Regions from separate parts of the Streptomyces sp. NPDC051243 genome, predicted to be linked through region 2. Evidence: riboswitches for the same ligand, from Rfam matches in the RefSeq annotation. Region 2 holds a riboswitch; the other holds the start of a gene.
What was found. Region 2 has a riboswitch for S-adenosylmethionine ahead of ACIBAG_RS16290 (aminotransferase class V-fold PLP-dependent enzyme). Riboswitches for the same ligand answer to the same signal wherever they lie in the genome.
Positions count from the first base shown of each region.

Region 1 (14,842 bases), on a different contig from region 2:
CCGCGTCGGAGACGACCGGCACCTCCTTCGCGACCAGGTTCATGCCGTCCCGGATGGGGTTGACCAGCGCCACGTCCGCCAGCCGGTACGCCGCCAGCGACCGTGCGAAGTCGTCCTTGACGTGGAGTACGACCGGGGTCCAACCCGGGGTGCCGTAGCGGGAGTTGATCTCCTCCGCCAGCCGCTGGACCTCCGCCGTGTACTCCCGGTAGACCGCCAGGTCCTGCCGTGAGGGGTACGCGAACGCCACGTGCACCACCCGCTCGCGCCACTCGGGGTGGTCGTCGAGCAGCTGCCGGTACGCCAGCAGGCCGCGCACGATGTTCTTGGACAGCTCGGTCCGGTCGACCCGCACGATCGTCTTGCGGGCCCTGCCGTCCGGGGCCGAGCCGATCTCCTCCCGCAGCGCCGCCATGCGCTCGGCCACGTCGGACTCGTGCGACCTGGCCCGCAGGAACTCCGCGTCCGCGCCCAGCCCGTGCACGCCGATCCAGGTCTTGCGCAGGGGCGGACGTCCGGTCGGCGTGTGCTCGATCCAGCGCGGCTTGCTCGGGACCGGGACCATCGGGACGATCCGCTCGCCGTCCACGGCGCCCGCGCAGTTCATGAAGGCGTACGCCCACCGCCAGGTCAGGAACCCCAGCCGGTCCGCGCCGAGCATTCCCCACACCAACTGCGCGCGGATGTCGTCCGGCAGCATCCGGAAGTACTCCGGCGGCGCCCACGGCGTGTGCGAGAAGTGGCCGATCCGGACGTCCGGCCGCAGCTCCCGGAGCATGCCCGGCACCAGGCACAGGTGATAGTCCTGCACCAGCACCGCCGCCCCCGGCGCCGCCCGCTCGGCCAGCGCCTGCGCGAACGCGCGGTTGTATGTCTCGTACGACGCCCACCGGCGCCGGAACTCCGCGTCGAAGACCGGCTCCAGCGGCGTCTGGTACAGCATGTGGTGGACGAACCAGAGCACCGAGTTGGCGATGCCGTTGTAGGCGTCGGAGTGCACCTCGGCCGGGATGTCCAGCATCAGCACGCCGTCCTCGCCGACCCCGCGCCGAACCGCCTCGCGGTCCCCGTCCGACAGCGCCGAGCACACCCACAGGGCACCCGCGTCCGGCCCGATCGCCGACAGCCCGGAGACGACTCCGCCGCCGCCTCTCCTCGAGTGCAGCGAGCCGTCCTCGCGCACCTCGTACGAGACCGGGCCGCGGTTCGACGCGACCAGCACCCTGGCAGCACCGTGCGCATCCTGCGCATCCTGCGTGGAAGCCATACGCCACAACCTAGCCCGGCCCGGAACCGCTCAAACGTGCGGTTCACCTCTCTGGCAGGGGCCGTATACGACCTCCGGAATCTTCAGGCCACCTTGCGGGAGGCGTACTCCGCGATCTCCACCATCGGCGGCCGCTCCTCGGTGTCCACGGAGTACGTACGCGGCTCGAACCCGTCCTCGCCCCGCTCGAACTGGGTGAGGGAGGGGCGGACCAGGTGACCGCGGGCGAGCCTGAGCTGTGCGGTGCGGTAGATCGCGGCCGACATCCGGCCGAGCGCCTGCCCGTCCTGGTGCCGGTGCTTGCGCACGCCCACGTCCACCTGGGCCAGCGCGTCCAGACCCACCAGGTGCAGCGCGTCGATCAGCATGCCCAGCTCGACGCCGTACCCGACGGGGAACGGGAGCTGTTCCAGCAGGCTGCGGCGGGCCGCGTACTCACCGCCGAGCGGCTGCACGAAACCGGCCAGCTGCGGCCAGTGCATGTTCAGCAGCGGGCGGGCCATGAGCTCGGTGACGCGCCCGCCCTGGCCGGCCGCACCCCTGAGCGGGCGGTCGTACATGCCCTTGACCAGGTCGATCCCGGGGTCGGTCAGCAGCGGGCCGACGATGCCGGAGACGAAGTCGGAGGAGAACTCCTTCAGATCGGCGTCGATGAAACAGACGATGTCCCCGCTCGTGACCAGCAGGGAGCGCCACAGGACCTCGCCCTTGCCGGGCACGGCCGGGATGTGGGGCAGGATCTCGTCCCGGTGCACCACGGTCGCGCCCGCGGCGGCGGCCACCTCGGAGGTGCGGTCGGTGGATCCCGAGTCGACGACGACGATCTCGTCGACGAGCGGAACCTGGTGCATGAGGTCGTGACGGATGATCGCGACGATCTCGCCGACCGTCTCCTCCTCGTTGAGCGCGGGCAGCACGACGGAGACCGACTGACCCGTACGCTGTTTGGCGGCCAGGAGCTGGTGCAGCGGGCGATCGGTCACGGACCAGGAGCGGGTGCTCAGCCAGCGCTCGACTTCTTCCAGCACAGTCTGCGGCTCCTCACTGTTCGTGATCACATCTGCTAACCGTGTGATCCATCTCGCGGTTCGGACGACTATCTCAACTGTCCTGGCCTTCGGTTACAGTCTTGAACAACGCGGATGACCATCGCATGTCCGGGGTCAACCGGTGTTAACAACCACATACAGCTCATCCAGAGGGGCAGAGGGAAACGGCCCGATGAAGCCCCGGCAACCCTCCAGCCGGTCTCGTAGATCAGTGTTGATCGTCGTCGATCAGCGTTGATCGTCTCCGCGAGGCTCCCGGCTAGGGAAGGTGCCAAATCCGTCTCACGGCGAGATGCGTCGTGAGGAAGATGAGGAGAAAGGGCCTCGCCTCACATGGCTGTGCAGACTGTTGCAAGCACCACCGATTCCACCGTAGACCTCGGTCCCGCCGCGGCGCTGTCCTGCCGCGAGTGCGGTCACCGGGTGCCGCTCGGCCCGGTCTTCGCGTGCGAGGAGTGTTTCGGCCCGCTGGAGATCGCTTACGACTTCTCGGCCTACGACGCCGAGGAGCTCCGCAAGCGGATCGAGGCGGGACCCGCGAACATCTGGCGTTACGCCGCCCTGCTGCCCGTCCCCGCCGACGTGGCCACCAAGCCGAACCTCAACCCCGGCTGGACCAAGCTCGTCAAGGCCGACAACCTCGCCCGTGAGCTGGGTGTGACCGGCGGTCTGTATGTGAAGGACGACTCCGGCAACCCGACGCACTCCTTCAAGGACCGCGTCGTCGCCCAGGCCCTGGAGGCCGCCCGCGCCTTCGGCTTCACCACCCTCTCCTGCTCCTCCACCGGCAACCTGGCCGGGGCGGTGGGCGCCGCGGCGGCCCGCGCCGGCTTCCGCTCCTGCGTGTTCATCCCGCACGACCTGGAGCAGGGCAAGGTCGTCATGGCCGCGGTCTACGGCGGCGAGCTCGTCGGCATCGAGGGCAACTACGACGACGTGAACCGCTTCTGCTCCGAGCTGATCGGCGACCCGGCCGGCGAGGGCTGGGGCTTCGTCAACGTCAACCTGCGGCCGTACTACGCGGAGGGCTCCAAGACCCTGGCGTACGAGATCTGCGAGCAGCTCGGCTGGCAGATCCCGGACCAGCTGGTCGTGCCCATCGCGTCCGGTTCGCAGCTGACGAAGATCGACAAGGGTCTGCAGGAGCTGATCAAGCTCGGTCTCGTCGAGGACAAGCCGTACAAGATCTTCGGCGCGCAGGCCGAGGGCTGCTCGCCGGTGTCCACCGCCTTCAAGGCCGGCCACGACGTCGTACGGCCCCAGAAGCCGAACACCATCGCCAAGTCGCTGGCGATCGGCAACCCGGCGGATGGTCCGTATGTGCTCGACATCGCTCGGCGGACGGGCGGTTTCGTGGAGGATGTGACGGACGAGCAGGTCGTGGACGCGATCAAGATCCTGGCCCGGACCGAGGGCATCTTCGCGGAGACCGCCGGTGGGGTGACGGTGGGTGTGACGCGCAAGCTGATCGAGAACGGTGTCCTCGACCCGACGAAGACGACGGTTGTCCTCAACACGGGCGATGGTCTCAAGACGCTGGATGCTGTGGCCGGTACTGGCCTGACTGCGACCATTCGTCCCAACCTGGACTCGTTCCGCGAGGCGGGTCTCGTCTAGGGGCCTGTCCCACTGATTTCGTCTGCGGGCCGGTGGGGGCTGGTCGCGCCCACGCGGCGGTAGCCGCACATCCAACACAGCCCCGCGCCCCTCAGGGCGATTAGCTGACCGGAGGTCACAACGTGAGCGTCAACGTCCGCATCCCCACCATCCTGCGCACCTACACGGGTGGCCAGGCCGAAGTGACCGCCGAAGGCGGGACGCTCGCCGAGGTCATCGCCGACCTGGAGAAGAACCACACCGGGATCGCCGCCCGGGTGCTGGACGACCAGGGCAAGCTGCGGCGGTTCGTCAATGTGTACGTCAATGACGACGACGTCCGTTTCGAGCAGGGGTTGGAGACGGCGACGCCGGACGGTGCGGGTGTCTCCATCATTCCCGCCGTCGCCGGTGGCTGACACTGACCCGACTCTGACCGAATGACCGATCATTACCATCGGTAACACCGGTTACTAAGAGTTCATCGAATTGCCCCCTCCGTGAGAGAAGCGGAGGGGGCAATTCTGTGTGGTTGAGCGAGGTACAGTTGGGGAACGCGTCGCCGATCCACGGGTCGGCAGCCTTGATAAGCCTTTGATTTCTGCCGCACGCCCGACAAGAAGTAGCCAAAGTGTGCGGGTTTCTTGCGGCTTTTGTTCCTTTTGTCAGGTCCGACTTGACCTGAAGTCAGGGGAATTGTCCCCACATTCCCGACCGGTCGTGCCCGGATTTCTCGTCCGATTGACCTGTTGCAGACGGCAGTTGGGCAGATACATTCAGCCGCGGTCGACGCGTTCCGGCGCACGCCCCCGACCGATGGGGGGTGAGGTCTGACCCGGATCCGCGAAGTGTGGATCTGTGCAAGGGCCAGTAATAGGGGAGTTAGGCATGGCTCAGGGCACCGTCAAGTGGTTCAACGCGGAGAAGGGGTACGGCTTCATCGCGGTCGACGGTGGTGCGGATGTTTTCGTCCACTACAGCGCGATCCAGATGGACGGCTACCGCACCCTGGAGGAAGGTCAGCGGGTCGATTTCGAGATCTCGCAGGGCCAGAAGGGGCCGCAGGCGGACATGGTCCGTCTGGCGACCAGCTGAAGCACGCGTCGACTAACAGCAGCGACGTTCTTCTTCGAAGGACCCGCACCCTCGGGGTGCGGGTCCTTCGCCATGTCCAGGCCCTGCTCGGGTCGTGCCCGGACCCTGCCCGGCCCCTGCCCGGCCCCTGCTCGGACCCCGTTCGCGCCGGGCTGAGCGCCCCGCCCGATCCCCGAGGTCCGCTTGCCCCCGCCCGTCACCCGACCATCACCCCTCAACGAGCGCTCGCTTCGCGAGCGCGCCTTGCACTCTCCTGGGTCGAGTGCTAATCATTGGCGTTAGCACTCTGAAGGTGAGAGTGACAAAGAAGGACCGGGTCGGTGAGGCCCGCAGGCCGGGTGGGGCAAGGAACCACGAGGCAGGCGAGCCGTCCGTCGCGGGCGCGGGCGCGGTCCGAAGGAATCACCCCCAGTCCTGGAGGGACCACTTCACATGGCCAAGATCATCGCGTTCGACGAGGAGGCGCGGCGCGGCCTCGAGCGCGGCATGAACCAGCTCGCGGACGCCGTGAAGGTGACGCTCGGCCCCAAGGGTCGCAACGTCGTCCTCGAGAAGAAGTGGGGCGCCCCCACGATCACCAACGATGGTGTCTCCATCGCCAAGGAGATCGAGCTCGAGGACCCGTACGAGAAGATCGGCGCCGAGCTGGTCAAGGAAGTCGCCAAGAAGACGGACGACGTCGCCGGTGACGGTACGACCACCGCGACCGTGCTCGCCCAGGCCCTGGTCAAGGAAGGCCTGCGCAACGTAGCCGCCGGCGCCAACCCGATGGCCCTCAAGCGCGGTATCGAGAAGGCCGTCGAGGCCGTCTCCGCCGCCCTGCTCGAGCAGGCCAAGGACGTCGAGACCAAGGAGCAGATCGCCTCCACCGCCTCGATCTCCGCCGCCGACACCCAGATCGGTGAGCTCATCGCCGAGGCGATGGACAAGGTCGGCAAGGAAGGCGTCATCACCGTCGAGGAGTCCCAGACCTTCGGTCTGGAGCTGGAGCTCACCGAGGGTATGCGCTTCGACAAGGGCTACATCTCGGCGTACTTCGCCACCGACATGGAGCGTATGGAGGCCGTCCTCGACGACCCGTACATCCTGATCGCCAACTCCAAGATCTCCTCGGTCAAGGACCTGCTCCCGCTCCTGGAGAAGGTCATGCAGTCGGGCAAGCCGCTGCTGATCATCGCCGAGGACGTCGAGGGCGAGGCCCTGTCGACCCTGGTCGTCAACAAGATCCGCGGCACCTTCAAGTCCGTCGCCGTCAAGGCCCCGGGCTTCGGCGACCGCCGCAAGGCCATGCTCAACGACATCGCCATCCTCACCGGCGGCGAGGTCATCTCCGAGGAGGTCGGTCTCAAGCTCGAGAACACCTCCCTGGACCTCCTGGGCAAGGCCCGCAAGGTCGTCATCACCAAGGACGAGACCACCATCGTCGACGGCTCCGGTTCCTCGGAGCAGGTCGCGGGCCGCGTGAACCAGATCCGCGCCGAGATCGAGAACAGCGACTCGGACTACGACCGCGAGAAGCTGCAGGAGCGCCTGGCGAAGCTCGCCGGTGGCGTCGCCGTCATCAAGGCCGGTGCCGCGACCGAGGTCGAGCTCAAGGAGCGCAAGCACCGCATCGAGGACGCCGTGCGCAACGCCAAGGCGGCCGTCGAGGAGGGCATCGTCGCCGGTGGTGGCGTGGCCCTGCTGCAGGCCTCCGGTGTCTTCGAGAAGCTGGAGCTGGAGGGCGACGAGGCCACCGGTGCCGCCGCCGTCAAGCTGGCGCTCGAGGCCCCGCTGAAGCAGATCGCCGTCAACGCCGGCCTCGAGGGCGGCGTCGTGGTGGAGAAGGTCCGCAACCTCACCCCGGGTCACGGCCTGAACGCCGCGACCGGTGAGTACGTCGACCTGGTCGCCGAGGGCATCATCGACCCGGCGAAGGTGACGCGTTCCGCGCTGCAGAACGCCGCGTCGATCGCCGCGCTGTTCCTCACCACCGAGGCCGTCATCGCCGACAAGCCGGAGAAGGCCGCTGCGCCTGCCGGTGGCGGTATGCCGGGCGGTGACATGGACTTCTGATCGGCGTCGGGGGCTTCGGCCTCCGGTTGATCAACGTCCTTGCCGAGGGCGGTACTTCCTGTTGCGACATTCGCGACAGGGGGTGCCGCCCTCGGTGTTCTGGCGGGTGTGCGTGGTTCGTGGTTGCCGGCGCAGTTCCCCGCGCCCCTCAAGGGCGTGCGGCGGACGTACCCCCAGGGGCACCTCCCCGCGGCGAAGAGGCATATGTGGCCGGGGTCACAGCCCAGGCGCGCTCGGATGCGGAATGTGCCGTAGCGCATAGCCCGTTGCTTAAGAAGATGCAAGCATGCGCGCGCACATACCACCCGGTTAGCAACGCCACCCTCGAGGAGCCCTCCACGTGACCGTCACCGAGTCCGCCGCCTCCCGCGCGGCCCAGGTCCTGTCCCGGCCGACCACGATCAACGGCCTCACCGTTCCCAACCGCATCGTGATGGCGCCGATGACGCGCATGTTCTCCCCGGGCGGCGTACCCGGCGAGGACGTCGTGTCGTACTACTCCCGTCGCGCCGCGGCCGGCGTCGGTCTGATCGTCACCGAGGGCACGTACGTCGGCCACGACTCGGCCGGGCAGAGCGACCGCGTCCCCCGGTTCCACGGCGAGGAGCAGCTGGCGGGCTGGGCGAAGGTCGCCGAGGCGGTGCACGCGGCGGGCGGCACGATCGTTCCGCAGCTGTGGCACATCGGCATGGTCCGCAAGCAGGGCGAGCCGCCGTTCGCGGACGCCCCCGCCGTCGGCCCGTCCGGTCTGCGCATCGGCGAGAGCGAGCCCACCGGCAAGGCGATGACCCGGCAGGACCTGGACGACGTCATCGGCGCGTTCGCTCAGGCCGCCGCGGACGCCGAGCGCATCGGCTTCGACGGCGTCGAGCTGCACGGCGCCCACGGCTACCTGCTCGACCAGTTCCTGTGGGAGGGCACCAACCGCCGCACGGACGCCTATGGCGGTGACCCGGTCGCCCGTACGAAGTTCGCGGCGGAGATCGTGGCCGCCGTACGGGAGTCGGTCTCGCCGTCCTTCCCGGTCATCTTCCGCTACTCCCAGTGGAAGCAGGAGGCCTACGACGCCCGTCTCGCCGAGACCCCGGAGGAGCTGGAGGCCATCCTGACCCCGCTCGCCGCGGCCGGCGTCGACGCCTTCCACGCCTCCACCCGCCGCTACTGGATCCCGGAGTTCGACGGATCCGACCTCAACCTCGCCGGCTGGACGAAGAAGCTGACCGGCAAGCCCACCATCACGGTCGGCTCGGTCGGCCTCGACGGTGACTTCATCAACGCCTTCGTCGGCCAGGGCTCGGAGACCAAGGGCTTCGACGACCTCCTGGACGCCCTGGAGCGCGAGGAGTACGACATGGTCGCCGTCGGCCGCGCCCTGCTGCAGGACCCGGAGTGGGCGACCAAGGTGCTGTCCGGTCGCTTCGGTGAGCTGGCGGCGTACGACGCGGCGTCGCTGAAGACCCTGAGCTGAGTTCCAACTCGCCGCTAGTGTCGGAGAGATGAGGATCCTTCATCTCTCCGACACTCATCTGGAGCACTCCGACGCCCCCAACCGGCACGGTGTCAACGCCACCGACTCGCTGCGGCTGATGATCGCCGAGCTGGGACATCTGCGGGATGTCGACGCGATCGTCGTCACGGGCGATCTCGCGAACGACGGCGCGGTCGAGGCGTATACGGCCCTCCGAGAGCTGGTGGGCGAGTTCGCGCGCGGCCTCGACGCGCCCGTGTTCTACACGACCGGCAACCACGACGAGCGCGGCGCCTTCGGGAAGGTGCTGGGGAGCGGGCATCCGGCACCCGAGGCGGTCCTGGAATCCGAGGCCTCGGAGCGGGCGGCGGTGAGCACCGTCCGGGGCTGGCGGTTCGTGACGCTGGACTCGCTGGTACCGGGGAAGGTGTACGGCCATGTGAGTGCCGGTCAACTGGACTGGCTGCGGGGGGCGTTGAGCGCCGCCGCCGAGCGGGGCACCGTCCTCGCCTTCCATCACCCGCCGATCAGCCTCGACATCTCGGCGACCCAGCCGTTCTTCGGCTTGCGCAACCCGGACGAGCTGGCGGAGGCGGTCCGGGGAAGTGACGTACGGGTCATCCTGACCGGGCACTATCACCTCCAGCTCTCCGGATTTCTGGAGGCGGTTCCGGTCTGGGTCACCCCCGGCGTGGTCAACCGCATCGACCTGACGACCCCACCCGGCACCGAACGGGCGGTGCGCGGCGCGTCGGCGTCGCTGGTGGAGCTGGGTGGAGCGGACGGGCCGATGTTCCACACCTTCCATGCGCGCGATCCCCGGGCGCACGAGACGGTGTACGAGCTGGAGGAGGAACAGGTGCGGGCATTTGTCGAGCGGGAGGCGTGAGCTGCGTCGGTTGAGTAAGTCAATCAACTGACTTAAGGTTGCCTCGGTCAATCACTCGTGCCGGGCCGGTGTGCCCTGTGCGCCCGTACGCCGACGGAGGCCCCGCCATGCCCGAAAGCCCTGCCCCTTCCGCCGAGGCCGGGGGCTCCTCCCCGCCGCGGCCGAACGTCGTGGTGGCGGTGCTGGCCTTCGCCGGGATCGTCGTGTCGCTGATGCAGACGCTGGTCATCCCGATCGTCCCGGAGCTGCCCAGGCTGCTTGACGCCCCCGCGTCGGACACCGCCTGGGCGGTCACGGCCACGCTCCTCGCGGCGGCCGTGGCGACGCCCGTGATGGGACGGCTCGGGGACATGTACGGCAAGCGGCGGATGCTGCTCGTCAGTGTCGTGCTGCTGGTGAGCGGGTCCGTGGTCTGCGCCCTGAGCGAGTCGCTGGTGCCGATGATCGTCGGACGGGTGCTCCAGGGCCTGGCCTCCGGTGTGATCCCGCTGGGCATCAGCATCATGCGCGACGAACTGCCCGCCGAGCGCCTAGGCTCCGCGACCGCCCTGATGAGCGCCTCCCTCGGCATCGGCGGCGCGCTCGGGCTGCCCGCCGCCGCGCTCATCGCGGACAACTTCGACTGGCACGTGCTGTTCTGGACGTCGGCCGGGATGGGTGTCGTGGCGCTGGTGTGTGTGCTGCTGCTCGTGCCGGAGTCGAAGGTGCGCACGGGCGGGCGCTTCGATCTGGTCGGCGGCATGGGCATGGCGGCGGGGCTGGTGTGCCTGCTGCTGGGTATCTCCAAGGGCGCCGACTGGGGCTGGGGCAGCGCTACGACACTCGGTCTCTTCGCGGCGGCCGTGGTGATCCTCTCGGCCTGGGGCTGGTGGGAGCTGCGTGCCGAGCAGCCCCTGGTCGACCTGCGGACGACGGCCCGGCGTCAGGTGCTGGTCACCAACCTGGCCTCGATCGCGGTGGGCTTCGCGATGTTCGCGATGAGCCTGGTCATCCCGCAGATCCTCCAGCTTCCCGCGCAGACCGGCTACGGCCTCGGCAAGTCGATGCTGGTGGCGGGCCTGTGCATGGCGCCGTCCGGTCTGGTCATGATGGCGACGGCTCCGGTCTCGGCTGCGATTTCGCGGGCCAAGGGGCCGAAGGTCACGCTGATGATCGGTGTCCTGATCGTGGCCGCCGGCTACAGCCTCAACATCGTCCTGATGTCCGAGGTCTGGCACTTCATCCTGGTGGCCTGCGTCATCGGCGCCGGTGTCGGCTTCGGCTACGGCTCGATGCCCGCGCTCATCATGAGCGCCGTGCCCGCGTCGGAGACGGCCGCCGCGAACAGCCTCAACACGCTGATGCGGTCCCTCGGTACGTCCACGGCGAGCGCGGTCGCGGGTGTGATCCTCGCCCAGATGACGACGAACCTCGGCGGCTACGCCCTCCCGTCCGAGAACGCCTTCAAGGTGGTCCTGGCGGTGGGCGCCGGGGCGGCGCTGCTGGCCTTCGCGGTGGCGTCGTTCATCCCGCGGCAGCCGGTGGCCGCTGGCGGGGAGCCGGTGGCCGAGGGCGCGGCCGAGCAGGTGGGGGCGGCGGCGAAGTAGTAGCTGGTGGTACCTACAGGTTCCCCAGCGGCTCGATGTCGACCTTCACCGGCGTTCCCCACACACGCAGCACCTCGTAGTCGGTGAACTCGTGCACGAGCCGGTAGGCCATGGCGGGGCGCGGGCCGCGGCGCTGGGCGGCGAGATAGAGCTCGGCCTCGCGGCGGTCGCGGCGCGGGGTGCCGCAGAGCTGCCACTCCTGGCCGTTCCACAGCTCCGGCAGCCAGCGCTGCTGGGGCTGGGGGCGGTCGCCCCGGACGCCGTAGCGGGAGGGGGCCGTGGGCTCGGGGGCGCGGGGGACCGCGGGGCCGGTGCCGTTGTACTCGGAGCGGCGGGCGGCTCGGCGGCGGGTCTCGCAGAGCAGGCAGAGGTCGGGGGCGGCGGGGTCGACCGGGCCGGCCGGGTGCTCCGGGCAGCGGGTGGTGCGGGCGGAGCCGGTGACGCTCTCGTCGAGGAGTTCCAGGGCGCGGCGCAGATCGGCCTTGACCTCGTGGAGTCTGGCGTCCGGGGTGTCGGCGGTGAGGGCCTCGCCGTGCTCGCCGAGGAGGCGGAGGGCTCGGCCCAGGGCGGTCAGCTGGGCGTGGTTCATAGGTGCCAGTGTGCCCCCGCAGCCGTCGGCGCACTGCGGGGGCCGGTCGCTCGGTGTCCGGTCGGCGCGCTCCGGTCCGGTCAGCCCATGCTCTTCGCGCCGTCCAGGGACTCGCGGAGGATGTCGGCGTGGCCGGCGTGCTGGGCGGTCTCGGCGATGACGTGCAGCAGGACCCTGCGGGCCGACCACTGGGCGTCGGGCTCGAACCAGGGGGCCTTGGGCAGCGGGTGGGCGGCGTTCAGGTCGGGCAGCGACGCGACCAACTCGTCGGTGCGGCGCGCCACTTCGGCGTAGGCGGCCAGGACGCCCTCCAGCGTCTCGCCGGGCAGCATGCGGAACTCGGCGACCCGGGCTGCCCAGTCGTCCTCGGTCATCTCGGTGAAGTCGCCCATGGCCGACGGGCCGTGCTGGATGAAGTCCGCCCAGTTCCGCTCCATGGACGCGACGTGTTTGATCAGGCCGCCGAGGCAGAGTTCGCTGGCCGTGGTCCGCTGTCCAGCCTGCTCGTCGGTGAGGTCGCGGGTCGTGAAGCGCAGGAAGTGGCGGTGCTTGGCCAGGGCTTCGAGGAGGTCGGCGCGCTCGTCGGTGGCGGTGGCGGTGGCGGTGTCCTGCATATGTCGGTCCTCCATGGCTTTCTGTTCCATCGGTCGAGACTCACGCTAGGAGCCATTGAGGTCAGGTACTGACCTCAATGCGCAGGCTCTTCGGAACCGGCCCATCAAACGGCGGCCCGCGGAATTTTCGTCCAAGACAGGACCGCCGAACTCGGCGACCGTAGAGGCATGCGCAGCCACCAGATGGGGTCCGCCCCCGTGCATCGCGAGGCCGAGGACGGCTGGGAGGTCGCCGTCCCCGTCGGGCGCCCGGCCCTCGACGGCGTCCGGATGGCCGGGTTCCGGGACCGTGTCGACGCCGGGCTGGACATGCGGGTGCTCCCGCAGCCCGCCGTGGTCGTCGTCATCGGGCTCGGGGACGCCCCGATGACGGTGGAGAGCGCCGGCGTGTCCCGGCCCGCGCGCAGTCTCGTCGCCTCGCTGTCGCCCGGCCCCACCCGCATTCGCGGTGAGCGGGTCGAGTGCGTCGAGGTCTGTCTGTCACCGCGGGCCGCCTATGCCGTGCTGGGAGTCTCTCCGCGCGAACTCGACGGGGCCGTCACCGGACTCGATGACCTGTGGGGGCGGCAGGAGCGGCTCCTGCGCGAACGGTTGGGCGACGCGGGGACGTGGCGGGAACGGCTCGGGTTGACGGACGCGTTCCTCGCCGAGCGTGCTGCGCGAGCACCTTCGATGTCCCCGGAGGTCGCCGCCGTATGGGACACCATCGTGGCCCGTCGAGGCCGGGTACGGGTAGCTGACCTCGCCGCCCGCTGCGGGTGGAGCCGCAAGCGGCTGTGGTCCAGGTTCAGCGCGCAGATCGGCCTCACCCCGAAGCGTGCCGCGATGCTGGTTCGCTTCGATCATGCGGCCCGGGCGCTCTGCGCCGGCGCGAGCATCAGTGACGTCGCGCTGGCCTGCGGATACGCCGACCAGCCGCATCTCCATCGGGACGTACTGGCCCTGTCGGGATGTACGCCCGGCGCGCTGGCCGGCATGGCTACGTCGGCGGGTTAGTCCGGTGCCGTCGCCTGCGGGAGCCATCGCGTTACGGCTTCACCGCGCCGTAGGCGCACATTCCCGGTCCGCCGCGCCGCAGTCGCACCACACCCCGTTTCCACCACCCATTGAAAGGAAGCCGCCCGTGGCGAACACGACCGACACCGACGTCCGAGCAACCGACGCCGACGTCCGAGCCTCCGGCACAGCCGACCGCGACCGGATAGTCCGGCTCGCCTTCGGCAGCATGGCCGCGCAAACCCTGCGCGCGGCAGTCCGGTTGGGGGTGCCCGAGCTGCTCGGCGACACCCCCCGCCCGGCCGCCGAGGTGGCCGTCGCGGCCGGAACCGAGCCCCAGCCCATGACCCGGCTCCTGCGCGCCCTGGCCGGCCTGGGCCTGCTGACGGAACCCGCTCCCGACACCTTCTCGGTGACCCCGGCGGGCGCCCTCCTCGACCCGGGTCATCCCGACTCCCTCACGTCGTTCGTGCGGATGTTCACCGAGCCGGCGATCGTACGCGCATGGGAGCATCTGGACAGCAGTGTCCGCACCGGCGAGATCGCCTTCGACACCGTCTTCGGCACGGACTTCTTCAGCCACCTCGGCCAACGCCCCGAACTGTCCGCGCAGTTCAATGCGGCGATGAGCCAAGCCGTGGCGGAGACCGCCGCCGCGCTGCCGTACGCCTTCGACTTCGGCCCGTTCACCAGGGTCACGGACGTCGGCGGGGGCGACGGCAGCCTTCTTGCCGCCGTACTCGACGCTCATCCCCACCTCACCGGCGTGGTCCTCGACACGGCGCAGGGACTGGCCGAGGCGCCGAAGACGCTGGAGCGGCACGGGCTGACGGACCGCTGCTCACCGGTCGCCGGGGACTTCTTCAGGGCCGTGCCCGAAGGCTCCGACCTCTACCTGATGAAGAGCATCCTGCACGACTGGACGGACGACCAGGCGGTCACCATCCTGCGCCACTGCCGCGAGGTGCTGCCTCCTGGCGGGCTCGTCCTGATCGTGGAGCCGGTGTTGCCCGAAGTCGTCGACACCGGGGCCGAAGCCGAGGTCACCGACGGTGGGGTCACCTATCTGAGCGACCTCAACATGCTGGTGAACGTGGGCGGCCGGGAGCGCACCCGGCGGGACTTCGAGGAGGTGTGCCGGCGCGCGGGCCTGTCCCTCACCTCGGTCACCCCGCTCAAGGAAGCCGCGCCGTTCTCCCTCATCGAGGCGGTGGCCGACTGATCCCTGATCCACACCCCGGTCCGGGCAACGGGAGGGCGATGCCCAGGAATTCAGACCGACCAGTAGTCGCGATCCGGCAGTTCGACCCAGTGGTCCGGTGGGCCGATGACCGCGCGGGCGTCGGTCGGGCGCAGGCCGGCGTACGCGAGGGAGTAGGCGACCGCGTTGTAGCAGTAGACGTACGAGAAGAGGACCTCTTCCGGGCTGTCCTCCGGGCACGGGCCGCCGCCTGGGTGCAGGTCCCATCCCTCGCAGACGCCATCGCGGTGGATGCTGCCCTGGTTCCCGCTCTTGGGGTTGGCGTACAGGCCGTAGGAGACGGTGCCTGCGGAGAGGCGGGTGTGTATGCCCGGCATCGAAGGGCCGTATCCCCAGGGCTGGGTGACGACGCAGCCGCCCGGCACGGTCGTCACGCC
Region 1 covers NZ_JBITES010000002.1:182,360-197,201, forward strand. The annotation lists gene ACIBAG_RS04700 (trehalose-6-phosphate synthase) at 1-1,267, opposite strand, end outside; gene ACIBAG_RS04705 (glucosyl-3-phosphoglycerate synthase) at 1,351-2,295, opposite strand; SAM riboswitch class I at 2,456-2,631, shown strand; gene thrC (threonine synthase) at 2,650-3,933, shown strand; gene ACIBAG_RS04715 (MoaD/ThiS family protein) at 4,056-4,331, shown strand; gene ACIBAG_RS04720 (cold-shock protein) at 4,801-5,007, shown strand; gene groL (chaperonin GroEL) at 5,440-7,062, shown strand; gene ACIBAG_RS04730 (NADH:flavin oxidoreductase) at 7,403-8,530, shown strand; gene ACIBAG_RS04735 (metallophosphoesterase) at 8,559-9,419, shown strand; gene ACIBAG_RS04740 (MFS transporter) at 9,527-11,005, shown strand; gene ACIBAG_RS04745 (hypothetical protein) at 11,019-11,594, opposite strand; gene ACIBAG_RS04750 (DinB family protein) at 11,675-12,238, opposite strand; gene ACIBAG_RS04755 (helix-turn-helix domain-containing protein) at 12,377-13,204, shown strand; gene ACIBAG_RS04760 (methyltransferase) at 13,434-14,426, shown strand; gene ACIBAG_RS04765 (ankyrin repeat domain-containing protein) at 14,477-14,842, opposite strand, start outside.
Region 1: it holds a riboswitch for S-adenosylmethionine, as region 2 does, so the genes downstream of both, thrC (threonine synthase) here and ACIBAG_RS16290 (aminotransferase class V-fold PLP-dependent enzyme) in region 2, are expected to answer to the same signal.

Region 2 (14,842 bases):
GCAGTACATGGTGTGGCTGATCGGCCTCGCGGCGGTGTGCCTGTGCTCCCGCGGCAGCCGGATGAAGCTGCCCGTCGGCCTCGTCCTCGCGGCATCGCTCGTGACGGTCCTCGAGTTCCCGATCTGGTTCTCGCACGTCGTCGCCAGCGACGCCCTCGGTGTCACCCTCCTGTTCCTGCGCAACGGCCTGCTGGTCCTGGCCACGGTCCTCGCGGCCCGCGAGCTCTGGCGCTCGACGGTCACCGGCGCCGCCCCGGTCCCCGTACCGGCTCAGGCCACCCGCGCCAAGGAGACCCCCCTGCCCTCCTGACGCCGGTCCCGCCGCAGCAGCACCGCCGCGCACTGCACCGCCATGGCGAGCGCCAGCGCCAGGCACACGCCGGGCAGGCCGAGGCCGGACAGCCCGAAGGCGAGCGGCAACGGTACGGCCGTACCGAGCACGGTCAGCCACGGCGGAACCGGCGCCGAACGCCGCCATGACCCACGTGGCGGCGGCCCCCAGCGCACCGGCCGCCACCAGCCCCGCGCTGCCCGACGCCAGCACGGCCTGCAGCCCCATCGCCCGACGGGCGTCCTGACCGGTGCCGAGCAGATGCGCGGTATGGATGGAGGCGGCCTGGCGTACGGCGTGGAAGGCCATGGTGGCGACGTACATGACCTCGTACGCGATCGAGTACGCCGCCACCGCCGTCACCCCGAGCCGCGCCACCACCGCGACCAGCACCAGCGCGCCCGCCTGCCGCACGGTGAAGTCGGCCGACATCGGCAGCCCGGTGCGCAGCATCCGCCGTGCCGCGCCTGGGCGGCCGTGCGCAGCAGCCGGTTCCGTCGCAGGGCGGCCGGCCCCACCGCCAGGGCCACGCTGCGGCACAGCACGGTCGAGGCGGCGGCGCCCTGGACGCCGTAGAGGTCGATGAGGAACGGGTCACAGAGCAGGATCAGCCCGTTGGAGAGCAGCGCGAGCCGCATCGGCGTCCTCGTGTCACCGGTGCCCTTGAGGATTCCGTCGACCAGGGTCGGCGCGAAGAACACCGCCGTCCCCGGCAGCGAGATGGCGAAGTACCCCACCGCCAGGGTCAGCGCGGCACCCCCGTCGAGCACCAGCCGCGCCAACGGCTCCCGCACCAGGAACCCGCCCACGACGACCACCGGCGTGACCAGCGCCCACACCGTCCATCCCCCGCACACCGCCGCCCGCACCGCTCCCGCGTCCTGCGCGCCCCTGGCGCGGGCGACCAGCACGGTCGTACCGGAGCCGAAGACGAGTGCCGCGCCGAGCAGGACGTTCTCGGTGTTGGTCACGACCGCCCTTCGGGGCGAGCAGAAAGAGTTGCTGCGGAGGACGCTGTCGACCAGAAGGCCGGGCGCAGGCTCGGCCGGGGAGGGGGTCGGCCCCGGGTGTAGGGGCCGCACCCCACCGGGGGTCCAGGGGCGGAGCCCCTGGAACGCCTCCGCCATCCCAAGCCGGTCGAGATCACCGACCAGGTCCGCTTCAACACGGTCCTGTCCTTCCTACGACACCTGCCGGACCGCCGGGAACAGGCCGAAGTGTTCCGCCGCCGGCTGGAGTTCCTCAACGCGCCGACGAGCTTCTTCTATGAGGGCGGCAAGGAGGGCGGCAAGCCCGTACGCGCCGAGGAGGCCGAGGACCTGTTCCGGCAGGGCATGCTGCGGGTGGCGCGGACGACCGGCGAGGCGGAGCGGGCGTGGCTGACGGAAGCCGTCGCGAAGCTGGATCAGCCGCCGAGCTGAGCCCGGAGATAGTCCCGCCACTCCCCCGTGAAGTCGTCCAGCGAAGTCCCGAGTACGTCCCTCAGCGCGCCCTCGACCGCTCCCGCCCGTCCCTCGTGCGCGCCCACGGCCCGGTAGAACTCCACGAGTCTGACCTCGCCCCAGCGCTCGGCGATCATCCGGCAGGCCATCCACCCGCTCTCGTAGGCCCGCGCCAGCCTGCCCGAGTCGCCGGTGAAGCCGAAGTCCGCGTCGGCGGGCAGCGCCTGCGGTACCCGGCCCTCGATGACCGCTTGCCACAGTTCGGGCGCGGCCTGGGACGGGGAGCGGCCGCTGCCGAGATAGCCGACCCAGTCGGCGTAGCCCTCGGAGAGCCACAGGGGGGTGGCGGCGCTGGTGTGGGCGCGGGTGGCGACGTGGGTGGTCTCGTGGGTGAGGACGACCTGTTTGCCGGTGGCGCCGAGGACCCCGTACGCGTCGGGGTTCACGATGATCCGGTCCGCGGGCGCGTCCGCCGGGGCGCCGGTCTCGCCGGTGGTGACCGCTGCGATCCCGCGGTAGGAGGAGGCGGGCGAGGCGAGGAGCCCCGCCATGCCGGTCAGCGACTCCGGTACGAGGACCACGACACGCCGGAACCAGTCCGTGCCCCACGCCTGCGACACGGCGGGCACCGCGTCGTCCGCCAGTTCCGCGTACCGCAGCAGCGCGGCCTCGGACTGACCGACGCCCATGACCAGGCTGTGCTCACCCCGTACGACGCTCACCCGGCCCTGGTCCCACAGCTGTTCGGCGGAACCCTTCGCGGGCCGCTCGGCCTCGACGTACCAGCCGCCCGCGGCGTCCAGGCTCAGGCTGAGCGTGCGCCCGGCGCTGACGGGAGCCCGGTCGTAGCCCCGGACGCGGTAGCGAAGCTCGGCCTCGGCGGTCGCGGTGTCGCCGGTGCGGTCCAGGCGGGTCAGGCGGTACGACCAGTCGGCGAGGGGCAGGGCCCGCAGGTTGCGGAACCAGCTCTGGGCGCCCGTGCGCAGGAACGCCGCCTGGTCGCGGTCGAGTATCGCGGCCTCCCGCGCGTCCAGGACGCTCTGCACCTCGGCCCGCGCACTGTCGGTGGCGGACCGCCCGCCGCACCCCACGAGGGAGACGAGCAGCAGACAGAGCGCCACGACGACCCGCGTCCCCGACGCCCGCCTTCGACCAGCCATTTCACGATCGTACGGCGGGGAAGGCGGACGAGTCAGACCCCGCGTTCGGACCTGCGGCCGGAGGGGGTCGCACAGCTCTGCCGCAGGCGACGTCACACGGAACCTGCGGCAGGCCGGGGTCGCAGGGACCTGCCGCAGGACGGGCTCGCACGGATCTGCCGCAGGACGGGGGTCGTACAAACCTGCCGCAGGACGGGCTCGCAGGGACCTGCCGCAGGACGGGGTCGCACGGATCTGCCGCAGGACGGGGGTCGTACAAACCTGCCGCAGGCCGAGGTCGCACGGATCTGCCGCAGGACGGGCTCGCACGGATCTGCCGCAGGACGGGGGTCGTACAAACCTGCCGCAGGACGGGCTCGCACGGATCTGCCGCAGGACGGGGGTCGTACAAACCTGCCGCAGGCCGAGGTCGCACGGATCTGCCGCAGGACGGGCTCGCACGGACCTGCCGCAGCACGGGGGTCGTACAAACCTGCCGCAGGACGGGGTCGCACGGACCTGCCGCAGCACGGAGGCCGTACAAACCTTCCGCAGGAGGGGATCGCACAGACCTGCCGCAGCACGGAGGCCGTACAAACCTGCCGCAGGAGGGGATCGCACAGACCTGCCGCAGGACGCGGGTCGCACAAACCTGCCGCAGGATGGCGTCCCGCCCGGCGGTGAAGCCTCCAGAACCGGCGCGATCCCTCAGGCCGCGCAAGCCGGTTCAGCGTGTCAGCGTGGCCTGCGCCGGCGTCCGGACTCCGGGTCGCTCAGCTCGGCGAAGCCGGAGGGCCTGCCCCGCCCGACCCTCGGCGCGCGGCGAGGCAAGCGTGCGGAGGGTGACACGGGCGGGCTTCGGGAAGGCCGTCAGGTACGTCAGTGCGCTCACCGGGCGCCAGGAGTTGCTCCGTTGCCCCCGCCCCCGCCCCCGCCCCCGCCACGCGGCGAGGGCCGGCCCGCGTCAGACCCTGGTGACCGTCGCGCCCGGCATCATGCCGACCGGGTCGTAGCGCACGGGTGCGCCGGGGTAGGGCGCGTGGATCACCTGGCCGTTGCCGACGTACATCCCGACATGGCTGGCGTCGGAGCGGTAGGTGACGACGTCGCCGGGCTGGGCCTCGGAGAGCGGGACCTGCCGGCCGGCGTACCGCTGGCCCTGCGAGGTGCGCGGCATGGCGACGCCGGCCTGGGCGTACGACCACTGGATCAGGCCCGAACAGTCGAAGCCGGAGGGGCCGTTGGCGCCCCAGACGTACGGCTTGCCCAGGGCGGAGTGGGCGGCGGCGAGGGCGGCGGCCGCGCGGCCGGAGGGCGGGAGGGCGCTGCCGAAGTCGGGCATGACGTCGCGGCCGGAGCGGGAGGCGCGGCCGTAGGCGGCGCGGTCGCTCGCCGTGAGGGTGTTGAGGAGCCTGCGGGCCTGGGCGAGTTTGCGCTCGACGGTCCGCTTGTGAGTGGCGACGGCCTTGCGGCTCTTCTCAAGTTCCACGAGCTTCTTCGCCGCCTCGGCGCGGTCCTGGGCGAGGACGCGCATCGCGTCCTGGAGTGCCTCCAGCTCGCCGGCCTGGTGGGCGCTGATCCGGGCGATCCGGGCGGCCTTGTCGAGGTAGTCGGCCGGGTCGTCGGAGAGCAGCAGGGCGAGGGAGGGGTCGAGGCCGCCGGACCGGTACTGGGCGCCGGCCAGCGAACCGAGGGCGTCCCGCATGGTGTTGATGCTCTCCTGCTGCCGGGCGATCCGGTCCTGGGCCCGGCCCACCTGGTCGCGGAGCTTGTCGGCGCGCTCGTCGGCCTGGTTGTAGGCCTCGGTGGCCTTCTCGGCCTCCTCGTAGAGGCGGTCCACCTTGGTCCGGGTGTCGTCGTGCGGCGTGGCCTTCGCCGGTACGACCCCGAGGGCCGTGGCGGCGGCTGACATGACGCAGAGCGCCGCACCGGCGCCCCGGTCGAACCCGGACGTTGCAAGACGGCGATGGGACCCCACGGGAAGCCGCTCTCCTTCCGCTCGCGGACAAGGACCGCTCCCCCCGTCGGCGGGGGAAACGCGGCAGACAGTAACTCCGAGCGGGGGCGGCCACCAACGACCGCCGTGGGCACACAAAGTGACGCCCCGCCTCTGACGCAGGTCATCGGCGGGGCGCGGGGTCAGCGAGTGCTGTCGTGATTCGCTCGTTCGGGCGGCACGTGGTGTTGATCTTGGAGGCGTACGGAGACGTACGGAGCCGTACGGCCGGGTCAGATCCGGACGCCGAACTGGAACGGCATGTTGTTGATCGACTCGTAGCGGACGACCGTGCCGGTGCGCGGGGCGTGCAGGATCTGGCCGTTGCCCGCGTAGAAGCCGACGTGGTGCAGGTCGCCGTAGAAGATGACCAGGTCGCCGACCTTGAGCTCGGACTGGCTGTAGATGCGCGTGCCGTAGCTGGCCTGGGCCTGCGAGGTGCGCGGGATGGAGACGCCGGCCTGGGCGAAGGCCCAGGAGGTCAGGCCCGAGCAGTCGAAGGAGGACGGGCCGGAGGCGCCGTAGACGTAGGGCGAGCCGATCTTGCTCTGGGCGGCCTGGAAGGCGGCCATCGCGCGGCCGGAGCCGGTGGCGGCGTTGCCGAGGTCCACGCGCTCGGCGGAGGAACGGCTGGCGCGCTCCTCCTCGGCGGCCATGGCGGCCTTCTCCGCGGCCGTCAGGGTGTTGAGCAGCTTCTGCGCCTCGGCGAGCTTGGCCTGGACTTCCTTCTTCTTCTTGCCCAGCTCGGTGCGGGTGGCGGAGAGGTCCTTGAGCTTGTCGGCGGCCTCGGCGCGCTGCTGGGACAGCTCGCGCTGCTTCTCCTGGATCTTCTTCAGCGACTCGACCTGCTGGGCGCTGAGCTGGTCGGCGGTGGACGCCTTGTCCAGGTAGTCGTCCGGGTTCGACGAGAGGAAGAGCTGGAGGGAGGAGTCGATGGTGCCGGTGCGGTACTGGGCGGCGGCCGCGAGGCCCATCGCGTCGCGCAGCTCGTTGAGCTCTTCCTGGCCGCGGGCGACGTTGTCCTGGATGGTGGAGATCTCCTTCTGGAGCTTCCCCTGCTTCTCCTTGGCCCCGTTGTACTCCTCGGTGGCGTGCTCCGCCTGCTCGTAGAGCTTGTCGACCTTGGCCTTGACCTCGTCCTTGCTCGGCTTCTCGCTGGGGGCCGCGTTGGCAGCCTGAGAACTGATGGCCACGGCAGCGGCGGCAGCGGTGGTCAGCACGGTCACACGTGCTCGGCTCGGCTGCTTGGGTCGACGGTGGGACGCCACGGAGGTGAAACCCTTCTTGTGAGTGATCACCCGCTCGGAGGTTCGACGCCAGACCCTAGTGACCCTCTTGTGATCAGATCAAATCCTCACACGAAAAATCTCGTCACACCCGCCATTCTTTACACACAACTCACATGTGGTGACGCGGGCTTGACGCTCGGTTGTGCGACAGGCCGACCAATTCGGGCATTAAGCCTGTACGTTGGCCCTTTCAGGACAGTCGCTTGAGAAGCACCGCAGAAGCCACCGGCCGCGCTCCGGCCCGGGCCACCCCGTCGGCCACCTCGCGGTCGGTCGAGGCGACGATGACCGGCCGGCCCGGCGGCTCGGCGCGCACCAGCTGGCGGATCAGCTCGTCGGCGGTCACGCCGGGCTTGGAGAACAGCACCCGCACGCCGCGCGGCGGTGCCAGCAGCACCGGCGCGGCCAGTTCGGCCCCGTCGAAGACACAGGTCACCTCGGCGCCGGTCTGGGCGGCGAGCTGCGAGAGCTGGCCGAGCAGCCGCAACCGCTGCTTCTCCAGCGGCATCTGGGGATAGCCGGTCTTGGTGACGTTGTAGCCGTCGACGACCAGATGGGCCTGCGGCAGGGCGAGGAGCTGGTCGAGGATCGCGGGGTCGTTCTCGGACAACGCCCGTGCGGCGATGTCCTTCGGGGTCATTCGTCCCGGTTCGACCGCGTCCACGGTCTCGGCGGGGCGCACGGAGACCGGCGGCAACGCCAGCTCACGGCGCAGTCCTTGGGCCGCGTCCAAAAGGGTGTCGAGGAGCAGCCGGACGCGCATGTCCTCGACACTGCGCCCCTCGCGCGCCGCTCTGCGCGTGGCCTCCAGGGCCGCCTCGGCCTCCCCGAGCCGCGCCTTGAGCCGCCGGGTCTCGCTCTCGGCCGCGGAGACCTGGGCCTGCCCCTCGGCGCGTACGGCCTCGATCTCGCCCTGGACCTTGCGCAGGGCGGCCTCGCCGCGCTTGACGTCGCTGAGGGCGGAGCGCAGCTTTCGGTGAAGCGATTCGGCTTCCTTCTTCGCCGCGTCCAGCTCGGCGCGCAGCCGCTCGGTCTCGGTCCGGGTGTGCTCCCGGGCGTGGGCGAGCTCCTCGCGCAGGCGCTCCAGCTCGGCGCGGCTCTCCTCGTCCGCGCGCTCGGCGTCGGCCCGCTCGGCCTCCTCGCCGGCCGCGGTGACCAGCTTGACCCAGCCGGTGGGCCGCAGAACATAGGCCGCGGCCGCCACGTCGAGCGGGTCCGCGGCCGGAGGCGCCGAGCCGGAGTCGAGAGCGCCGGACAGCTCCGGCTGGGCCTCTCTGAACTTCTCCCCGATGCGCTGCCGGAACAGCGGATCGGTCTCCAGCGCGGCGGCCATCGCGTTGCCGGCGAACTTGGCCCGGCGGTTCGGTGCGAACCGGGCGTACTGCCGCAGTTGCGCGGGCAGTTCGCCGACGGTCAGCCCGCCGAAGCCGTCGGACACGATCTGTACGACCTTGCGCCGCACACCGTCGGGCAGCGGACGGTCGAGCACCTCAGCGGCGCCGTCGCCCGGCCCCCCGCCTTGTGTCTCCACCATCCGTCAACACCCCAATTGCCTGTGCGGGGCCGGCTCCCGTCAGGAGCCGGCGCCCGGCCTGTCCACGAGTTCCACCTTGTCCACCGCGTTGCACCAGCGGCAGCGCACGGACTCGATCGTCTCACTGAGCACCTCACGCTCCTCGACCTTGGGCTCACCGGCCAGATCGAGGTGGACGTACTCCACGACCCTGGACGAGCGCGTCACGTCGAAACGCGTGAGGTTGCCGCAGAGGGTGCAGCGCCAGCGCGTCGTGGCGGTGGGCAGGGGAACCGTCATCGTGACTGTGCTCTTTCCTTCTAGGTCTTCTATTGTCCGCGACGCCCCGGTCTCCCCGGTGCGTGTGGCTCGTAACCCTACGGCCTGGCGGGTACTCGCCGCCTGTCCGTCTCGGGCGGCGAGGCGGTCTGTGCGCGTGCGTCCGGTTACGTCATGCTCTGTGTTCATGATCGGCAACTGGAGCGTGGTGCGTTTCGGGACTCGGTTCGGCAGGGCGGGCCGATCGGTCCTGCGGTCACCTGCGCCGGTGACGTACGGGCTGATCGCGCTGTGCTGTCTGCTCTTCCTGACCGGCCCGGCGGCGGGGCTCAATCCGTCGTACGGCTCCGGCGAGGGGCTGCTCGCGGCGCAGCGGGCCTATTTCCACCGCTGGGGCGTGGTCCCGGCCGAGCTGTTCGAGGGGGCGCCCCGGGCCGCCCTCACACCTGCCACGGCCCTCTTCGTGCACGGCAGCTGGGTGCACCTGCTCGGCAACATGCTCTTCCTCTACGTCTTCGGCGTGATGACCGAGGAACGGATGGGCCGCGTCCAGTTCGCGTTCTTCTACCTGGGCTGCGGCTATCTGGCCCTGCTGGGCTATGCCGCCGCCAACGACGACTCCACTCAGTCCCTGGTCGGCGCGTCCGGGGCGATCTCGGCCGTCCTCGGCGCGTTCCTGTTCCTCTTCCCCGGGGCGCGCGTGACAAGCCTGCTTCCCTTCCTGCTCTTCCTGCCGCTGCGCTTCCCCGCCTGGGTGGTGCTGCCGTTCTGGGTGGCCCTGCAGTGGGTGGCGGCGGGGCGGGCGGACCAGGGGCCGGGGGTGGCGTATCTGGCACACCTGGTGGGCTTCGGGCTGGGCTTCGGCTTCGCGTGGGCCCGCTTCGGACGGCCTACTAGAGTGAAGCCCACCCCAGCTCCGGCCCCCGAGGGAGAGAACCAGCCGTGATCACCGCGATCGTCCTCATCAAGACCAGCGTGGACCGGATCCCCGAGATCGCGGAGCGGATCGCTTCGCTGGAGAGCGTGACGGAGGTCTTCTCGGTCACCGGCACCTACGACCTGATCGCCATGGTGCGGGTGAAGCAGCACGAGGACCTCGCCGAGGTCATCCCCGGCCGGATCAGCAAGATCCCCGGCGTCGAGGCCACGGACACGCACGTCGCGTTCCGTACCTACTCCCAGCACGACATCGAGGCCGCGTTCGCCATCGGCCTGGACAGCTGAGAGCACCCCGGCACCTGGCACGGCCCTGGATGAAGAGTTCTTCATCTGGGGCTCATCCGCACCTCCGGCTGCCGTGGGCAGGATCGGCCGCATGGTCTTCTCGCACCGGATCGCGGCCCTGGCCGCCGTAGTGGCGATTCCGCTCGGCATCGCCGCGACCAGCTTCGCCCTCACCGACCAGCCGGAGTCGCCGAAGGTCCCGCCCAAGGTGGAGCTGAACAGCGGCTCCCCCACGCCGACGCCCACCCGGCCCGCAGCGACGCCGAGCGACGAGGTCGTCTCCAGGCCCCCGGTGACCGACAGCTCCGCGAGTGACGACGATGACGACGCTCCCGACCGCGAGACCTCGGACGACGACCGCGGTGAGCTCGGGGACGACGGCTAGCGAGTGCCACCGAGATCAGGACGGCTGCCGGGAACCGTGCCCCGTGGACGGGCCGAGCCGCGGCGACGGGAGCACCCCTGTGGGGGAGACCGTGCGGCCGCGACGCGGAGGACGGAGTCGGATGCGCGTGCCAGACCTCACGGCGCCGGCATGACCCGGGAGACGCCACCCGGTCCCGCGGGCCGGCGGATCTCCGCCCGGGTCCGCATCCTGCTGTGGCTGCTGCTCGTCATGGCCGTCGGACTCGCGTCGGTGGCGGCGACCACGCGCTCGATCCTGCTGCGGGACGTCGACCACCGGGTGAACGGGCTGCTCGCCCAGGAGGCCGGCGAGTTCGCCAACTTCGAGGAGCGGGGCGTCGACCCCGAGACCGGCCGCCCGTTCACCGACCCGTCCCGGCTGCTGCACGAGTTCCTGGAACGGCAGTACGCCGACCCGGACGAGGAGCTGATCGGTCTGGTGGGCCGGCCGGGCCGGATCCCGGCGCAACTCCGCCAGCAGCGCGACATCCACGTCGCCCTGCCCCTGCACGAGGACGCCGACGCCCGCCGCCGCATCTTCGACTCCCCGGACTCCACCGGCACGCTGCACCGCGCGTCCGGCGAGATCCGGTGGGCCAAGGTCGCGGTCGCACGGGCCGGCGGCGCGACGGAGGCCGCGTTCGTCGTCGCCTTCCACCCCGGACGTGAACAGGCCGCCGTGAACGAGGAGTTCCGGATCCTGCTGGCCAAATCTCCGGTGTCGCCCTGCTGATGACGACCGGCATCGGCTGGGCGGTCGCGGGCCGGATCCTCAAGCCAGTACGGCTGGTACGCACCGCGGCGGCACAGCTCACCGAGCAGGACCTCACCCGCCGTATCCCCGTGCACGGACGCGACGACATCGCCGCGCTCGCGCAGACCTTCAACGCGATGCTCGACCGGCTGGAGCGCGCCTTCGCCGCCCAGCGGGAGTTCGTCGACGACGCGGGCCACGAGCTGCGCACGCCGATCACCATCGTGCGCGGCCATCTGGAGCTGATGGGCGACGACCCGGCCGAGCGGGAGGAGACCATACGGCTGGTCACCGACGAACTGGACCGGATGAGCCGCATCGTCGAGGACCTGCTGCTGCTCGCCAAGGCCGAGCGCCCCGACTTCGTCACCCCTGAACCGGTCCAGCTCGCCGAGCTCACCGCCGACGTCTACGTCAAAGCCCGCACCCTGGGCGAACGTGCTGTGCGGCAAGCGCGGCGTGGCCCGGGTCTTCGGCCCGCAGAAGGGGGCGACGCCCGCGCAGGTCGAGGAGCTGTCGGCGGGCCTGGAGAACTGGGCCGACATCCTCAACCGCGACCTCCCCGTCACCCGCACCGACCTGCGGTACGGCGACGGCACCGGCGCGTCCGGCGGCGTGGGCGCCGGCCTCGCCGCACTCGGCGCCCGTCTGCTCCCCCGCTTCGAGGTGCTGCTGGGCCACCTCGACCTGGATGCCCGCCTCGCCCGCGCCGACCTGGCCGTCACCGCCGAAGGTGCCCTGGACCACCAGACGCCGCGCGGCAAGGTCCCGGCCGAGGTCGCCCGCCGGGCCAGGCTGTACGGCCGCCCGGTGCTGGCGCTGGCGGAGGCCCTGGTCCGGGCCTCCGAACTCCTCACGGACGCCACCGAACGCGCCCTGCGGATGATCCTGCTGGGCGCCCGGCTACCGGCTCACGCGGAGGTGTCCGGCACGCAACGCCCGTCCTCCGTACGGTAGTTCCACCGCGCGCCGTCCTGGACCAGCTCCCGTACGGCACCCACGAACCGCTCGACGTGCTCGTCGGGGGTACCGGCCCCGAAGCTCACGCGGATGGCGTTCAGGGACTTCTCGCCGGGCGCGGCCTCCGGCGCGCCGCACTCGCCCTGCGTCTGCGGGTCGCTGCCGAGCAGGGTCCGCACGAGCGGGTGGGCGCAGAACAGCCCGTCCCGCACGCCGATGCCGTACTCGGCGGAGAGCGCGGCGGCGAAGTGGGAGCTGTTCCAGCCGTCGACGACGAAGGAGATGACACCGACGCGCGGGGCGTCGTCCCCGAAGAGGGAGAGGACGCGGACCGCCGGGACCTCCGCGAGCCCCGCCCGCACCTTCTCGATCAGGTGCTGCTCACGGGCGACCAGGTTGTCGAAACCGGCCTCGGTGAGGGCCTTGCAGGCGGAGGCGATGGAGTAGGCGCCGATGACGTTGGGCGACCCGGCCTCGTGCCGCGCGGCACTCTCGTGCCACTCGACGTCGACCCCGCCGTCCTCACGCCTCGTCACCTTACGGCTGGCCCCGCCGCCCGCGAGGTACGGCTCCGCCTCCCGCAGCCAGTCCGCGCGGCCGGCGAGCACGCCGGAGCCGAAGGGCGCGTACAGCTTGTGCCCGGAGAAGGCGACCCAGTCGACATCGAGGTCACGGACGCTGACCGGGTGGTGCGGGGCGAGCTGGGCGGCGTCGAGCACGATGCGGGCGCCGTGCGCATGGGCGGCGGCCGCGAGTTCCCGTACGGGCCACAGCTCACCCGTCACGTTCGAGGCACCGGTGACGCACACCAGAGCCGGGCCATAGGGGTCGCGGTCGGCGAGGGCTCGCTCCAGGGTCTCGACGGCCTGGCGCGGGGTGCGGGGCGCGTTGAGGTAGGTGACCTGGGCGTCGCGCCAGGGCAGCAGGGAGGCGTGGTGCTCGGTCTCGAAGACGAAGACCTGGCAGTCGGCCGGGAGGGCGGCCGCGAGGAGGTTGAGCGAGTCGGTGGTGGACCGGGTGAAGACCAGCTGGTCGCCGGGGCGGCAGTCGAGGAACTCGGCGACCGTCCGGCGGGCGTTCTCGAACAGGTCGGTGGAGAGCTGGGAGAGGTAGCCGGCGCCGCGGTGGACGCTGCCGTAGTACGGGGCGTAGGCGGCGACGTCGTCCCAGACGCGCTGCAGCGCGGGCGCGCTGGCGGCGTAGTCGAGCGCGGCGTAGGTGACCTCGCCGCCGGTGACGAGCGGGACGGTGACATCCCGGCCCAGAACGGGCAGCGGCGAGCAGACGGACTGGTCGGCGGCAGCGGTGGAGACGGACATGACGGAACTCCCGTGAAAGCAGGTGGAATTCACCGCGCGAGCGCATGCGGAACAGGGCGGCTCGAGCGTGGTGAGGGTGAAAGGGGATGCGGAGGCGGGGCTCTGCGGCCCTATCGCATTCGCTTGCTCACGGAAGGCTCCCTCGAACGACCAGGACCCCTGGTTTCGAGAGGGGCCCGCGCTTGCCGCAGACCTCGCTGCCTACGGCCTGGTCTTCACCCGGGGCACCCCGCCACGGACGGAGGGTTGCCGGACAGTCGGCCGGGGCCTCATGACTGTCACTCATGACCTGGTACAGGAACGTACGTGAAATGATCGTGGTCCCGCAACTCGTGTCCGAATCGCGGGACCACAGGCGCATCGCTCACGCGTTGCTCGCGGCCACCCACAGCTCCAGCGTCCGCTTGGCCGCCCCTGAATCGATCGACTCGGCCGCCCTCGCCATACCGAGCCGGATCTGCTCGGCGAGCGGAGCGTCCGTCGGCTCCAACGCCACCAGCGCCGCCGCCGAGTTGAGCAGTACGGCGTCCCGCACGGGCCCCGTCTCGCCCTCCAGCAGCCGGCGCGCGACCTCCGCGTTGTACGAGGCGTCCGCACCGCGCAGCGCCTCCACCGGCACCAGGTCGATGCCGACGTCACGCGGGTCGAAGCCCTCCTCGGTCACCTTGCCGTCGCGGACGACCCACACCCGCGAAGTGGCCGTCGTCGTCAGCTCGTCGAGCCCGTCGTCGCCGCGGAACACCAGCGCGGACGAGCCGCGCTCGGCCAGTACGCCGGCGATGAGCCCCGCCATCCGGGTGTCGAAGCAGCCGACGGCGGAGGAGGTGACGCGAGCCGGGTTGGTCAGCGGGCCGAGCAGGTTGAACGAGGTCGGAATCCCCAGGTCCCGCCGGACGCCACCGACGAACCGCATCGAGGGGTGGAACTTGGCCGCGAAGCAGAAGGTGATCCCGGCCTCGTCCACCACCCGCGCCACGCCCTGAGGCGACAGGTCGAGGTTGATGCCGAGCTTCTCCAGCACGTCGGACGAGCCGCTCGCCGAGGACGAGGCCCGGTTGCCGTGCTTGACGACCTTCGCGCCGGCGCCCGCGATCACGATGGCGGACATCGTGGAGATGTTGACCGTCTTGGCCCGGTCACCACCCGTACCGACGATGTCGACGGCCGGCCCGGGGATGTCCAGCGGCTGCGCGTGGGCGTACATCGCCTCGACGAGACCGTTGATCTCCTCGACCGTCTCGCCCTTGGCCCGCAGCGCCACCATGAAGCCGGCGATCTGGGCGTCCGAGGCCTCGCCGCTCATGAAGCGGTCCATCGCCCAGGCCGTGTCACCGGCACTCAGGTCCTGTCCGGCGAGCAGGGCACTCAGCACCTCGGGCCAGGAACGGCCCGCCGCGGTGTCGCCTCCAGCGGGGGTCACAGCGCTCATCAGCCGCTCCTGGGGTCAAAGGTGTCCCGCTCTACGGGACGCGAGTCTCAACGGGTCCACCCTATCCAGCCCCGGGACCCGGAGAAGGGCCCCGTCCGAAGACCGGACGGGGCCCGCGTCCCACTGCGCAGGGCCCGTGCACGGCCGAGGGCCCCGTCCGGGAAACCGGACGGGGCCCTCAACCGTGGCGTAGCTGGCGCAGCGATCAGTGGTGGCCGTGGCCGCTCGTGATCTCCTTGTACTCCTCGACCGTCGGCTTGGGGATCTGGCCCTCCTCGCCGTAGTACGACTTGCTGAGCTTGGCGCGCAGCTTCTCGGAGCCCTTCACCTTGCGCTCGACGCCGTTCTCGTCGACCGTCGGGCCGATCTCGGCCGGCTTGTACTGCTCGTGCGCGGTGAGCGTGTACAGCGCGTCCTGGCTGAGCGGCTCGTGGACCTCGATGAACTCACCGTGCGGCAGGCGCTTGATGATGCCCGACTCACGGCCGTGCAGCACCTTGTCCTTGTCCCGGCGCTGCAGGCCGAGGCAGATGCGCTTGGTGATGACGAAGGCCAGGACCGGGCCGGCGAAGAAGCCGATCCGGACGAACCACGTGACCGCGTTGATCGACAGGTGGAAGTGGGTGGCGATGATGTCGTTGCCGCCACCGATCAGCATGATCATGTAGCCGGTGACCCAGGCGACACCGAAGGCGGTACGCGTCGGGGCGTTGCGCGGCCGGTCGAGCAGGTGGTGCTCACGCTTGTCGCCGGTGACCCAGG
Region 2 covers NZ_JBITES010000006.1:6,868-21,709, reverse strand. The annotation lists gene ACIBAG_RS16355 (glycosyltransferase 87 family protein) at 1-310, shown strand, start outside; partial or broken gene ACIBAG_RS16350 (MATE family efflux transporter) at 271-1,308, opposite strand; partial or broken gene ACIBAG_RS16345 (PadR family transcriptional regulator) at 1,441-1,752, shown strand; gene ACIBAG_RS16340 (hypothetical protein) at 1,737-2,933, opposite strand; gene ACIBAG_RS16335 (NlpC/P60 family protein) at 3,877-4,890, opposite strand; gene ACIBAG_RS16330 (NlpC/P60 family protein) at 5,142-6,176, opposite strand; gene ACIBAG_RS16325 (NYN domain-containing protein) at 6,388-7,731, opposite strand; gene ACIBAG_RS16320 (hypothetical protein) at 7,771-8,010, opposite strand; gene ACIBAG_RS16315 (rhomboid family intramembrane serine protease) at 8,177-8,935, shown strand; gene ACIBAG_RS16310 (Lrp/AsnC family transcriptional regulator) at 8,932-9,213, shown strand; gene ACIBAG_RS16305 (small secreted hydrophilic protein) at 9,305-9,598, shown strand; partial or broken gene ACIBAG_RS16300 (histidine kinase dimerization/phospho-acceptor domain-containing protein) at 9,830-10,812, shown strand; partial or broken gene ACIBAG_RS16295 (glycerate kinase) at 10,808-11,329, shown strand; gene ACIBAG_RS16290 (aminotransferase class V-fold PLP-dependent enzyme) at 11,284-12,651, opposite strand; SAM riboswitch class IV at 12,825-12,941, opposite strand; gene trpD (anthranilate phosphoribosyltransferase) at 13,016-14,080, opposite strand; gene ACIBAG_RS16280 (cytochrome bc complex cytochrome b subunit) at 14,286-14,842, opposite strand, start outside.